3 regions of the Serratia liquefaciens ATCC 27592 genome follow, and region 1 is predicted to be linked to each of the others. Evidence: riboswitches for the same ligand, from Rfam matches in the RefSeq annotation. Region 1 holds a riboswitch; each other region holds the start of a gene.
What was found. A riboswitch is a leader RNA that binds a small molecule or an ion and turns the genes downstream of it on or off. The one in region 1 is predicted to bind thiamine pyrophosphate.

Region 1 (4,150 bases):
TTTGACGTCTTCTTTGTTCGGCAGCCCGAGGTGCTCCTTCGGCGTGACGTAACACAGCATGGCGCAGCCGAACCAACCGATCATCGCGGCGCCGATGCCGGAGGTGAAGTGGTCATAGCCCGGGGCGATATCGGTGGTTAGCGGGCCAAGGGTGTAGAACGGCGCTTCGTGGCAATGCTCCAACTCTTCGGTCATGTTGCGACGGATCATTTGCATCGGTACATGACCCGGGCCTTCGATCATCACCTGCACGTCATATTCCCAGGCAATTTTGGTCAGTTCGCCCAGCGTGTGCAGTTCGGCGAACTGCGCTTCATCATTGGCGTCCTGAATTGAGCCGGGGCGCAGGCCATCTCCCAGGGACAGTGAGACGTCATAGGCGGCGCAAATTTCGCAGATTTCGCGGAAGTGCTGGTACAGGAAGTTTTCCTGATGGTGTGACAGACACCATTTAGCCATGATCGAACCGCCGCGCGAGACGATGCCGGTCAGGCGCTTGGCGGTCATCGGTACATAGCGCAACAGTACGCCGGCGTGGATGGTGAAGTAGTCAACGCCTTGCTCTGCCTGCTCAAGTAACGTATCGCGGAACATTTCCCAGGTCAGGTTTTCCGCCACGCCGTTCACTTTTTCCAGCGCCTGATAGATAGGCACCGTGCCGATCGGTACCGGGCTGTTACGCAGGATCCATTCGCGGGTTTCGTGGATATAGCGGCCGGTGGACAGGTCCATCACCGTATCCGCGCCCCAGCGGGTGGACCAGACCAGTTTTTCGACCTCCTCTTCGATGGATGAGGTCACCGCCGAGTTGCCGATGTTGGCGTTAACTTTCACCAGAAAATTGCGACCGATGATCATCGGCTCGGATTCGGGATGGTTGATATTAGCGGGGATGATGGCGCGTCCAGCGGCCACTTCCTGGCGAACGAATTCCGGCGTGATGTTCTCCGGCAGATTGGCGCCCCAACTTTGCCCTGGATGCTGCTGGCGCAGGACATCGCCACGGATACGCTCGCGGCCCATGTTTTCGCGGATGGCGATAAACTCCATCTCAGGGGTGATTACGCCAGCGCGGGCGTAGTGCAACTGGGTGACGCATTTGCCGGGTTGCGCCTTGCGCGGCCGCGGCAGATGTTCAAAACGCAGGTGATCCAGACCTTCATCCGCCAGGCGCTGCTGGGTAAAGCCGGAACTGACGCCATTGAGCAGTTCGGTATCACCGCGTTCAGCTATCCAGCCTGCACGCAGTTTTACCAGGCCGGTATGCACATTAAGTTCAGATTGCGGATCGCCATAAGGACCGGCAGTGTCGTATACCGGAATGGCTTCGTTGGGCTGGTACTGTGGGTTGTCTTTGTCGCCGCCAAGCAGCGTCGGGCTAAGCTGGATTTCACGCATCGGCACCTGCAGATCGTTGCGTGAGCCCTGCAGATAAATCCGGCGTGAATTGGGAAAGGACACGCCCTGAAGGGTATCGATAAACTGCTGGGCTTCTTCGCGTTGCTCTTTACGGGCACGGGGTTTTTTAACGTTAGACATAGCAAGTTCCTACCAGTGTGTTGGGTTGGGAATGTTGCTTGTCTGGAGCTCGGAGGGAGTAATGATGCTGGCCGACAGGGCGGGATTATCCCTGTTGGGATCACCTGCCTGTGGCGATAGATTACTCTTGTTCCCTTCGCGGGTATTAACCCGATCAGGTTCCGCGGATCCCGAATTAACGGTCTCAGCCTGGCCAATTTGATGAACAAATCAGGCGCTAGGCACTCCGACAAGATGCCCCCAGTATAGGAGGGTGAATAAAAAAAACTACAAAATTCTAACGTGCCTGATCCAGCGCTTTATCCGGCATCGTTTGCTGCCAGGCTTCGGTCGCCAGTTGGATCAGCTTATCTTCCAGGGTAAAACGTGCCGCCAGGGTTTCACCGATATCCGACAATGCCTGATGGAGTTCCAGGCACACATCCTGATCGATATCCACTTCGGTATAGCGATCGTGAAATGCCATAATCTGTTCGGTATTTGCCCACAGTTTGGGGTAGATGTTTACCGACAGCGTCATTTTCGGACTGGATGCGCCTTCCACTTGCTTGATAATTCTGTCATAGATATGAAAATGACCGGCGGAAAGGTAATCCACCAGATTATGGCAAAAGTTCTCCAGCGCTTTTTCATTCAGCGGCGTATGCTTTTCTTTATTCGGTTTGATACCCACGAGGGTGCAATAGGCGACCAGCAATTGCTTGCGAGCCTGAAGCCATTGATCAACTAATTCATTACTACCACCAACGCGCTGAGTCAGGCTTTCCAAACGGTTGAGCATGTTTGACTCCGTAAGTAATAAAACGTAACAGTAAGTTATTAAAATGTTACAAGGCCGATTTGTAGAGTGCCAGTGAAGCTGAGGTTGTGCAACAACGATATGGAACTTGCATTAACGGGTAATGAAAATGGCTGGTGGATTGTCAGCCATGAAAGCAAACTTTGGTTACCAAACGGTGAATTGCCGTGTGGTTTGGCGGCGTCATTCTCCCTGCAGGGGCGGATGGCCAGGGCTATTGGTGAATGGGAAGGGCTGCCGGTCTGGCTGGTGCGTCAGGCGATGCCGCAGGACATGGGCTCGGTACGCCAACTGCTAGAGCTCGATCGTGGACTGTTCCAGCTCGCTGGGCGAGGGGTGCAACTGGCCGACTTCTACCGTTCCCATCGCTACTGCGGTTACTGCGGCCATGAGATGCATCTCAGTCGCACGGAGAGTGCCTGTCTGTGTGGTAATTGCCGCGAGCGTTACTACCCGCAAATCGCCCCTTGCGTGATTGTTGCCATTCGACGTGACGACGAGATCCTGCTGGCCCAGCACGTGCGCCATCGCGGTGGAATTCATACTGTCCTGGCCGGTTTTGTTGAGGTCGGCGAAACGCTGGAGCAAGCGGCTGCGCGCGAGGTAATGGAGGAAAGTAATATTGAAATCAAAAACCTGCGCTACGTCACCTCGCAACCCTGGCCATTCCCGCATTCGCTGATGATGGCCTTTATGGCCGATTACCATCGGGGGGAGATCCGTCACGATCCGAAAGAGCTGCTTAACGCCGGCTGGTACCGCTACGATCGGTTGCCGCTTTTGCCGCCGCCCGGCACCGTGGCGCGTCGCCTGATAGAGGACACCGTAGCCTTATGCCGCGAGCAATAACTCGCTACAATAGCGGCAGATGAATAAGGGAGCCCCATAAATGAATGAGTTGAAGAACGATCGTTACCTGCGCGCGCTGCTGCGTCAGCCGGTGGATGTGACCCCCGTATGGATGATGCGTCAGGCCGGTCGTTATTTGCCGGAGTACAAAGCCACCCGTGCCCAGGCCGGTGATTTTATGTCGCTGTGCAAGAACGCGGAACTGGCTTGCGAGGTTACGCTGCAGCCGTTGCGCCGCTTCCCGCTGGATGCGGCCATTCTGTTCTCCGACATCCTCACTATTCCCGATGCTATGGGGCTGGGGCTGTATTTCGAAACCGGCGAAGGCCCGCGTTTCTCCTCGCCGATTACCTGTCGTGCCGACGTGGACAAGTTGCCGGCCTTCGATCCGGAAGTGGAGCTGGGCTATGTGATGAACGCGGTGCGTACTATCCGCCGCGAGCTCAAAGGCGAAGTGCCGCTGATCGGTTTCTCCGGCAGCCCGTGGACCCTGGCGACCTATATGGTGGAAGGCGGCAGCAGCAAGGCCTTCACCAAGCTGAAAAAAATGATGTATGCGGAGCCGGCTACGCTGCACCTGCTGCTGGATAAGCTGGCAGACAGCGTCATTTTGTATCTCAACGCCCAGATCAAAGCCGGCGCGCAGTCGGTGATGGTCTTCGATACCTGGGGCGGCGTGCTGACCGGCCGTGACTACCGCGAATTCTCTCTGCATTACATGCATAAGATTGTCGATGGGCTGCTACGTGAAAACGATGGCCGCCGCGTGCCGGTCACGCTGTTCACCAAAGGTGGTGGCCAGTGGCTGGAGGCTATGGCGGCCACCGGTTGTGACGCGCTGGGTCTTGACTGGACGACCGACATCGCTGACGCGCGCCGTCGCGTAGGGGATAAAGTCGCGCTGCAGGGCAACATGGATCCTTCTATGCTGTATGCGTCACCTGAGCGTATTGCGCAGGAAGT
Region 2 (4,150 bases), on a different replicon from region 1:
TTAAACGCCACTATCATAAAGTTGTTGGCGCAGTCATGCGGCTTGCACAGATTGCCCACCAGATAGTTCTGCCCTTTCCAGCTCAGGCTCTGCGCCGGCGTGGAGGTTCCCATCCCCTTGCGCGCCCAACCCGGCAAGCGAGCCTGCCCTTTGACCATATTTTGCCAACTGGTCTGGTAACCCGGCTGTTGGATCACGTCCGAGGTGGTGACGATCTGCTGAGCGAAACCACCCACGCTGAAGCTGAGTAACGCGCCGAAGATGGCGCCGCGAAGTGCGTTTTGTCCTGTCATGGCCTTCTCCCTAGAAAAAATTCGGTTGCACCCGGCCCAAGCCGGGTCTGGATCTAGTCAGACCACAAGGGTAGCAAAAAGTTGACTTACCACCAGGCATGAAAATGATGTACCGGCCCAATACCGTGCCCCACTTCCAGGGTATCCGCCTGCAGCAGGGCCTGTTGCAAATAGTCCTTGGCGGCAGCGACCGTTCCGGCCCAGTCGTTGTGACGCGGTCGCAGCGCCGCCAGGGCGGCAGACAGCGTACAGCCGGTGCCGTGAGTATGTCGGGTCGCCACGCGCGGCGCGGTAAAGCGCAGCTCCTGCTCGGCCGTAAACAGCCAATCCGGACTTTCGCTTTCGCTAAGGTGACCCCCTTTCATCAACACCGCCTGACACCCCATCGCCAGGAGCGCCCGGCCCTGCTCGCGCATCTGGCGCTCATTTTCCGCCGGGGCGCACGCCAGCAGCGCCGCCGCCTCCGGCAGGTTCGGCGTGATGATCGACACCAGCGGCAACAATTCACGACGGATCGAATCCACCGCCTCCGGCGCCAGCAGCGGATCGCCGCTTTTTGCCAGCATCACGGTATCCAGTACCACAAACGACGGCTGATAATGGCGCAAACGCTCCGCCACCGCCTGCACAATATCGGCGTTGGCCAACATGCCAATCTTGGTGCTGTCGATACGCAGGTCGCTGAAGACGGAATCCAGCTGAGCGGCGACAAAGGCCGGATCTATGTTGTAGACCGACTGCACACCACGGGTGTTTTGCGCCACCAGCGCGGTAATCACCGAGGCACCATAGGCCCCCAACGCAGAAAAAGCTTTTAGATCGGCCTGAATGCCGGCGCCGCCGCTCGGATCGGTCCCGGCAATTGTCAGTGCGTTAATGCGTTTCATTGCAGTTCCTCCGGGCGCAGTTGATACAGTGCGTCGAGGAACGCCGGGGTGAAACTGCCCGGCCCGGCGGCACGGCGCGTGGCCCGTTCACCGCAAAGCGACATCACCCGGCAGGCGGTCGCCACGTTATCGAGCCGATCGCCCGGTAAACTGCAAAACGCCGCCACCACCGCAGAAAGTGCACAACCGGTACCGACCACCCGCGTCATCAGCACATCGCCGCCGGTGACTGCCCAGTCACGCTGGCCATCGGTGATGTAATCAACAACGCCGGTTACTGCCACTACCGCACCGCTGTTGCGCGCCAATTCGCGCGCCGCCGGCAATGCCGCCAGCGAGTCGTCTGCACTGTCTACGCCACGTCCGTTAGCCTGCAGACCACTCAGCGCCATGATTTCAGAAGCGTTACCGCGGATCGCCGCCGGCTTCTCACCCAACAAGCGATGGGCAAACGCGGTGCGATAGACCAACCCGCCGACCGCTACCGGATCCAGCGTCCAGGGGGTTTGTGCCACGTTGGCAGCTTCCACCGCGGCTAACATGGATTCAGCGCGTGATGCATTGAGGGTGCCAACGTTGATCAGCACCGCATCCGCCAGTCGGCTGAATTGCGCCGCTTCGGTCGGTTCCACCACCATCGCCGGCGAAGCGCCGAGCGCCAACAGGACGTTAGCCGTCAGTTCCTGCACCACTTCGTTGGTCAGGCAATGGATCAGGGGCGATTGGCGTTTAAATTGAGTCAAACAGGCCGCGGCGCGGGCGCCGGGGAAAACATCAGGTCGAGCGAGCATATTCCTCCCAACCGGCGTTCAAGAAGGCGGGTACCGGTTGGGGCACCGAGACTTCCCTACGCTGGCATAATCCAGATCAGGTAATACGGGTAAAATCTCAGCCACCGCACATCGCGCAGGGCACCCCGAGTCAAGACGGTCATTATTGGGGTTGCCGCCGGTGAGGTCAATCGCGCTATAGTGTCAAAAAATAAAAAGGAGGCGCCATGCAGATAAGAAAATACCAAGAGGCCGATCGCCCCTTCCTGCGCACCCTGTATCTGGCTTCGCGCAAAGCGGCATTTACGTGGCGCGATACCGAAGATTACCGGCTGGAGGATTTCGATCGCTCAACGCTGGGCGAAGATATTTGGGTGGCGGAAGATCAGGGGAAGCGGCTGGGATTTGTGTCGATTTATCGCCAGGACAACTTTATTCACAACCTGTATGTCGATCCGCATCTGCCGCCGCTCGGCGTCGGCAGCGCTCTGTTACAAGCGGCAGAACAGACCTTTACCGCCACCGGTTCGCTGAAATGCCTGGTGAAGAATGAGAAGGCGCTGGCGTTCTACCACAAGCACGGTTGGCGAATCATCACTACCGGCAATGACGGCGGGGAAGAATATTACCTGCTGCATTCCCCGGCAAAATAAAATAAGGGCACAGCGCAAACCGTGCCCGTTCATTAAAGCCCCCGGCTCAGGCGACAGAAGCTGCCGGGGTCAGTTTTGCGCGTGCGCGGATATTTCTGACCAACAGCCCCGACACTATGATCCCGGCACAGGCAAACATACCCATCAGCCCGAAAACAATCTTGTAACCGGTCAGTCCTGGGAAGGCATCGAGAATATGACCGTACAGGCTAAAACAGAACATCGCCGGGGCATAACCGATAAAGCTGCCCAGCGCCATAGCCGCACCGGTATGTTCTTCGTCAATGCCGGCCTCACCGATGGGGGCAAAGAACACCGCTCTCTGGGTAAAGATCACAGCACCAAATCCCAGCGTACAGGCCATGCCCAAGTAAACCGGCATTTGTTCATGCGGTAACAGGATCAATAGCGCCAGCGCAATGGCGCTGATAATAAAGGTATAGAATAAATACTTGCTGGGAGACTTTAATACTTTATCGGCAATGAGACCACCAATCGGTCCACCCACCATTTTTAAGCAGTATTGATTAATGATCCCGTAAGCACCCACCAGTGCAATCGGCAGCGCATAGACATGACTCAGGAAAGGAATAAAGAACGTCAATCCGCAATACACCGCGTAAACACAGAAAACGCTGAAGGCAATCAGCCATACCGTTTTGTTTTTCAATACGCTGCCCATGCCAGGCTTTTTATTGACAGGGGTTTGTTCTTTAGCGGGTAACTTTTCCTCTGGGCTTTCTTTCATCACCAACAGAATAATAATCCCTACGCAAATGGCGATGGCCGAATAAAACAATATGCCGACTTTAAAACCCAGGTAGCCGCTACCAAATGCGGTAAACAGCGCCAGCGCAGAAAAGGCAACCACCGTGTCGACAACCCCGCGCCCGGTTTCAAAAAAGCCGAACAACCGCCCCTGCTGAGTATTATCCCCCAGCATACTCACCGATTTGAGCAGCACCGGCCAATTCAGCATGTCACAGGTCACGCCGAACAGCGCCCAGACGAACAGTATGCCCCAGTACCCCGGCATGCTGGACAGGTAGATGCCAAGCAAGCCAGTAGCAATCAGCGAAAACGACATGGTAAAACGTCGCGGCAGACGATCGGAAAAATAGATTGATAAGAAGAAGCCAATGGTCGTCACAATCGAGTTAACCGACATGGCATTGCCTATTTCGCCGTTACTCAAGTGAAAATACTGTTGCATCGGAACATAAAAAGCATCTTTAAGGGAAGGCAATTTATAGATTGTCCCTCCACATAAAACCAACAAGCTAAATAATGCCCATCTTTTTTTAGTTAACATAGTCCCCTCACAGCCAATAATTAATAAGCGGTGTTGTTTACCCGATAATGAGGCGAGCGTTGATCGCTCATCAGCGAGAATATGTGATTTATAGATTTATTTTTATATTATGCCGGATTTAGCAGTTCCTGAGCTTGCTGCGTTAAACTGTCAATGATGGTGCGAACATAGTGAATTTGATTTAAAGCATCTTGAGATTCTTTCTTTAATCGCGCTTCCAACCCTTGCTCCGGTA
Region 3 (4,150 bases), on a different replicon from region 1:
AATGGGTGGTCGCCCGGCGGCCGTCCAGCAGACCGGCCTCGGCCAGCAGCATCGCCCCACCGCAAACGGAGGCCACGCGCCGCGCTTTGGGGGCCGCACGGCGGAGCCAATCCACCACAAAGGCGCTTTCTTCCTCGGTCGCCCCTTTGCCGGTAACGATGATGGTATCGCGTTCCACCTCAGGGTCGAGATCCGCCAGGCGATGATCGGCCAACAGATTCAAACCGGACGAGCCATGCACCACCCGGTGGGTTTGCGTGGTGACTATCGCCATCTGGTAGAGCGGCGCATCATCGGGCCGCAAGCGGTTGGCCTGCATCAGGATGTCGGCGATCCCCGCCGATTCGAACAGCATGCCCCCTTCGGGGACGATAATCAGAAATGTATGCATGGCCTTAAAATACAAAATCGACAAAATAAGTCAATAACGCTTCCCGGTTTGAGAAGCGTTTCTCTCATCAGCGCCAGCCCAGCGCCGGGGCGACATGAGTCAGGATCGACTCAATCACGTGGGCGTTGTAGTCAACGCCCAGCTGGTTGGGCACGGTCAGCAGCAAGGTATCGGCTTCGGCAATCGCTTCGTCCTGCGCCAACTGCTTGATCAGCAGTTCCGGCTCGGCGGCATAGCTACGGCCGAATACCGCGCGAGTCTGCTGATCGATATACCCCACCTGATCGCTGTCCTGGCCGCTGTTGCCGAAATAGCTGCGATCCTGCTGGTTCATCAGCGCAAAGATGCTGCGGCTGACCGACACCCGCGGCTGGCGTGTATGACCTGCGGCCTTCCAGGCATCGCGATAAGCGCGGATCTGCTTGGCCTGCTGCACGTGGAAGGGCTCGCCGGTTTCGTCGTTTTTCAGCGTAGAGCTTTGCAGATTCATACCCAGCTTCGCCGCCCAGATCGCCGTGGCGTTTGAGCTTGCGCCCCACCAGATGCGATCGCGCAGCCCGGCGGAGAAAGGTTCTACCCGCAGCAAGCCCGGCGGGTTCGGGAACATCGGTTGCGGGTTAGGTTCAGCAAAGCCTTCGCCACGCAGCGCTTCCAACAGGACGTCGGTATGGCGGCGCGCCATATCGGCTTCGGTCTCGCCTTCGGCAGGCGTATAACCAAAATAACGCCAGCCATCAATCACCTGTTCGGGAGAACCGCGGCTGATGCCCAGTTGCAGCCGCCCGCCGGAAATCAGGTCGGCGGCGCAGGCATCTTCAACCATATAAAGCGGATTTTCATAGCGCATGTCGATCACGCCGGTGCCGATCTCAATACGCTGGGTTTTGGCGCCGATGGCCGCCAACAGCGGGAATGGCGAGGCAAGCTGGCGGGCAAAGTGGTGTACGCGAAAATAAGCCCCATCCGCCCCCAGCTCTTCTGCCGCCACGGCAAGATCAATGGATTGCAGCAGCGCGTCTGCCGCCGAACGGGTGCCCGACTGCGACGAAGGCGTCCAGTGGCCGAAAGAAAGGAAGCCGATTTTCTTCATGGGGTGATCCTTAGATTCATTAATGACCGGATTACAGTGACAAAAATCGCCCCCTTCCGGCCAGAAATATCGTGGCCGATCGCACTAAACGGATCCTTTTACGCCACGACGCCACACTGCCTGAGCATTGTAATCAAAAAGTAAATATCGTATAACAGGCTCCTCCGAGGGGTGTCCTGTTACGGGCTGAGATGGCGCAAGCCGAACCCTTTGAACCTGATCTGGGTCATGCCAGCGAAGGGACGGTCGGCAATCCCCTCACGGCGGTTGCCTGTTCATACCTCACCTCAGCGCGCCCGGATCTCCACTCACTTTTGGAGGTCCCATGTTTACTCCCTTATTCGATAACGGTCTTTACGGAAAGCTGCGCCAACAGGCCGGCGGTCACTGGCAGGACTATGTGGCACACCCCTTTATTCAGCAACTGGCCGCCGGTACGCTGCCGGAACCCGCTTTTCGCCGCTACCTGACGCAGGATTATCTGTTCCTGATCCACTTTGCCCGCGCCTATGCCCTACTGGTCAGCAAACTGCGCACCCTGCCGGAAATGCGTGCCGCTACCGCTTCGCTCAATGCGATTGTCGCCGAACTGCCCCTGCACCTGGCCTATTGTGCCGACTGGGGATTGAGCGAACCGCAGATAGCCGCCGAACCCGAAGCGCCGGAAACCCTCAATTACACCCGCTATGTGCTCGATATCGGCCACGCCGGGGATGCCCTGGATCTGCTGGCAGCGTTAATGCCCTGCGTCGCTGGCTATGCCGAAATCGGCCTGCGCCTGCTCAACGATCCCAACACCGTGATGGAAGGCAATCCCTATGCCTCGTGGATCCGCAACTATGGTGATCCTGCCTATCTGAGCGGCGTACAAGCCTCCCTCGACCTGCTGGAAAACGTTGGCCTCCAGCGGGGTGCCCCAAGCCGCCTGAACGAACTGTCGGCGATTTTCACCACCGCCACCCGCCTGGAATCCGCCTTCTGGCAGATGGGGTTGAATGCCCAATGAGCCTCGGCGACACGCAGCACGGCAATGCCCGGCCCGGTATTCAGGTACGGGATCTGACCCTGCGCTTTGGTCAGCAGGTGATTTTCGATGGTCTGAATTTCGATATCGCCGGCGGCAGCTTCGTTGCCCTGCTCGGCGCCAGCGGCGCGGGGAAGACCAGCCTGCTGAAGATCATCGCCGGGCTGGCGAAACCCACCTCCGGTACGGTTATCGGCAGCGACGGCCTGCCGATAACCGGGCGTATCGCCTATATGGGGCAAAAGGATCTGCTCTATCCCTGGCTGACAATTGACGAGAATATTAGCCTCGGTGCGCGGCTGCGCGGCGAAAAGGTCGACCGCGCCTGGGCGGAACATCTGCGGGAACGCGTGGGCTTGACCGGCTATGGCCGCAGCTTGCCTGCCGCGCTGTCCGGTGGCATGCGTCAACGTGCCGCTATTGCCCGCACGCTGTATGAGCGCCAGCCGATTGTGTTGATGGATGAACCCTTCTCCGCGCTGGATACCATTACCCGCGCCATGATCCAGCAGCTGGCCGCCGAACTGCTGGCGCAGCATACCGTGCTGCTGATCACCCACGACCCCATGGAGGCCTGCCGCCTTAGCCACCGCCTGCTGGTGCTGTCCCGTTATCCGGCGGGGCTGGACGACAGTCATGTTATCGGGGGCTTACCGCCGCGAGCGCCGGACAATCCTCAGTTGCTGAAAAGCCAGAGCGAGTTGCTGCTGCAACTGGTGAGGGCCGCCGGATGAAAACCCTTTCTGAAAGCCGTCTGTCGCGGATGCGTCGCAGCCTGACGGTGTTCGCCGGCCTGTTGCTGCTGTGGGCACTGGCCACGCTGGGCGACATCCCCGCCTTCCTGTTGCCCTCCCCCTCGGCGGTGGCACAGGCGCTGTGGGACAACCGGGCGTACCTCGCTTATCACACGCTGATCACCGCCTCGGAGATCGCCTGCGGTTTGCTGGCCGGGGTTTTGCTCGGTGCCACGCTGGCGCTGTGCATGATCTTTTCGCCGCGCCTGCAGCGCTGGTTGATGCCGCTAGTGCTGACCAGCCAGGCGATACCGGTGTTTGCGCTGGCGCCGCTGTTGGTGCTGTGGTTCGGCTTTGGCATGAGCGCCAAAGTGGTGATGGCGGTGCTGGTGATTTTCTTCCCGGTGACTTCCGCCTTCTTCGATGGGCTGCGGCGGGTCAATAACGATTATCTCGATCTGGCCCGAACCCTGCGCGCTTCTCCCTGGGCCCAACTGCGTCACGTACGGCTGATGGCGGCGCTACCGGCTTTCGGTTCCGGGCTGCGGATGGCCGCCGCCGTCGCCCCTATCGGCGCCATCATCGGCGAATGGGTTGGCTCGGCGGAAGGCCTGGGTTACGTCATGCTTAACGCCAACGCGCGCATGCAGACCGACATCTGCTTTGCCGCGCTGTTTATTTTGGTGCTGATGACCGTCTTGCTATGGGTGACGGTAGACGCGCTATTGCTGCGCCTGATCGACTGGGCACCGGAAAATGATTGATCGCCTCACAACAACAAGGGTAACAACCATGCTTAAAAATACCGTCTGCGGGCTGCTGCTCGGCGCCACGCTGGCCAGCCAGGCCAATGCCGCGGAAAAACTGACGCTGGTGCTCGACTGGTATATTAACCCCGACCACGCGCCCAT

Region 2: linked by a shared signal. The riboswitch ahead of thiM (hydroxyethylthiazole kinase) and the one ahead of thiC (phosphomethylpyrimidine synthase ThiC) in region 1 are both predicted to bind thiamine pyrophosphate.
Region 3: linked by a shared signal. The riboswitch ahead of M495_RS15695 (TenA family protein) and the one ahead of thiC (phosphomethylpyrimidine synthase ThiC) in region 1 are both predicted to bind thiamine pyrophosphate.

Annotation. Positions count from the first base shown of each region.
Region 1 covers NC_021742.1:8,907-13,056, reverse strand. The annotation lists gene thiC (phosphomethylpyrimidine synthase ThiC) at 1-1,539, opposite strand, end outside; TPP riboswitch at 1,654-1,778, opposite strand; gene M495_RS24465 (Rsd/AlgQ family anti-sigma factor) at 1,817-2,320, opposite strand; gene nudC (NAD(+) diphosphatase) at 2,420-3,187, shown strand; gene hemE (uroporphyrinogen decarboxylase) at 3,228-4,150, shown strand, end outside.
Region 2 covers NC_021741.1:3,854,108-3,858,257, forward strand. The annotation lists gene M495_RS18050 (inhibitor of vertebrate lysozyme family protein) at 1-293, opposite strand, end outside; gene thiD (bifunctional hydroxymethylpyrimidine kinase/phosphomethylpyrimidine kinase) at 380-1,180, opposite strand; gene thiM (hydroxyethylthiazole kinase) at 1,177-1,971, opposite strand; TPP riboswitch at 2,008-2,109, opposite strand; gene M495_RS18065 (GNAT family N-acetyltransferase) at 2,178-2,603, shown strand; gene M495_RS18070 (MFS transporter) at 2,650-3,915, opposite strand; gene M495_RS18075 (sugar phosphate isomerase/epimerase family protein) at 4,023-4,150, opposite strand, start outside.
Region 3 covers NC_021741.1:3,325,453-3,329,602, forward strand. The annotation lists gene M495_RS15685 (GlxA family transcriptional regulator) at 1-391, opposite strand, end outside; gene M495_RS15690 (LLM class flavin-dependent oxidoreductase) at 459-1,481, opposite strand; TPP riboswitch at 1,639-1,741, shown strand; gene M495_RS15695 (TenA family protein) at 1,807-2,487, shown strand; gene M495_RS15700 (ABC transporter ATP-binding protein) at 2,484-3,239, shown strand; gene M495_RS15705 (ABC transporter permease) at 3,236-4,003, shown strand; gene M495_RS15710 (ABC transporter substrate-binding protein) at 4,032-4,150, shown strand, end outside.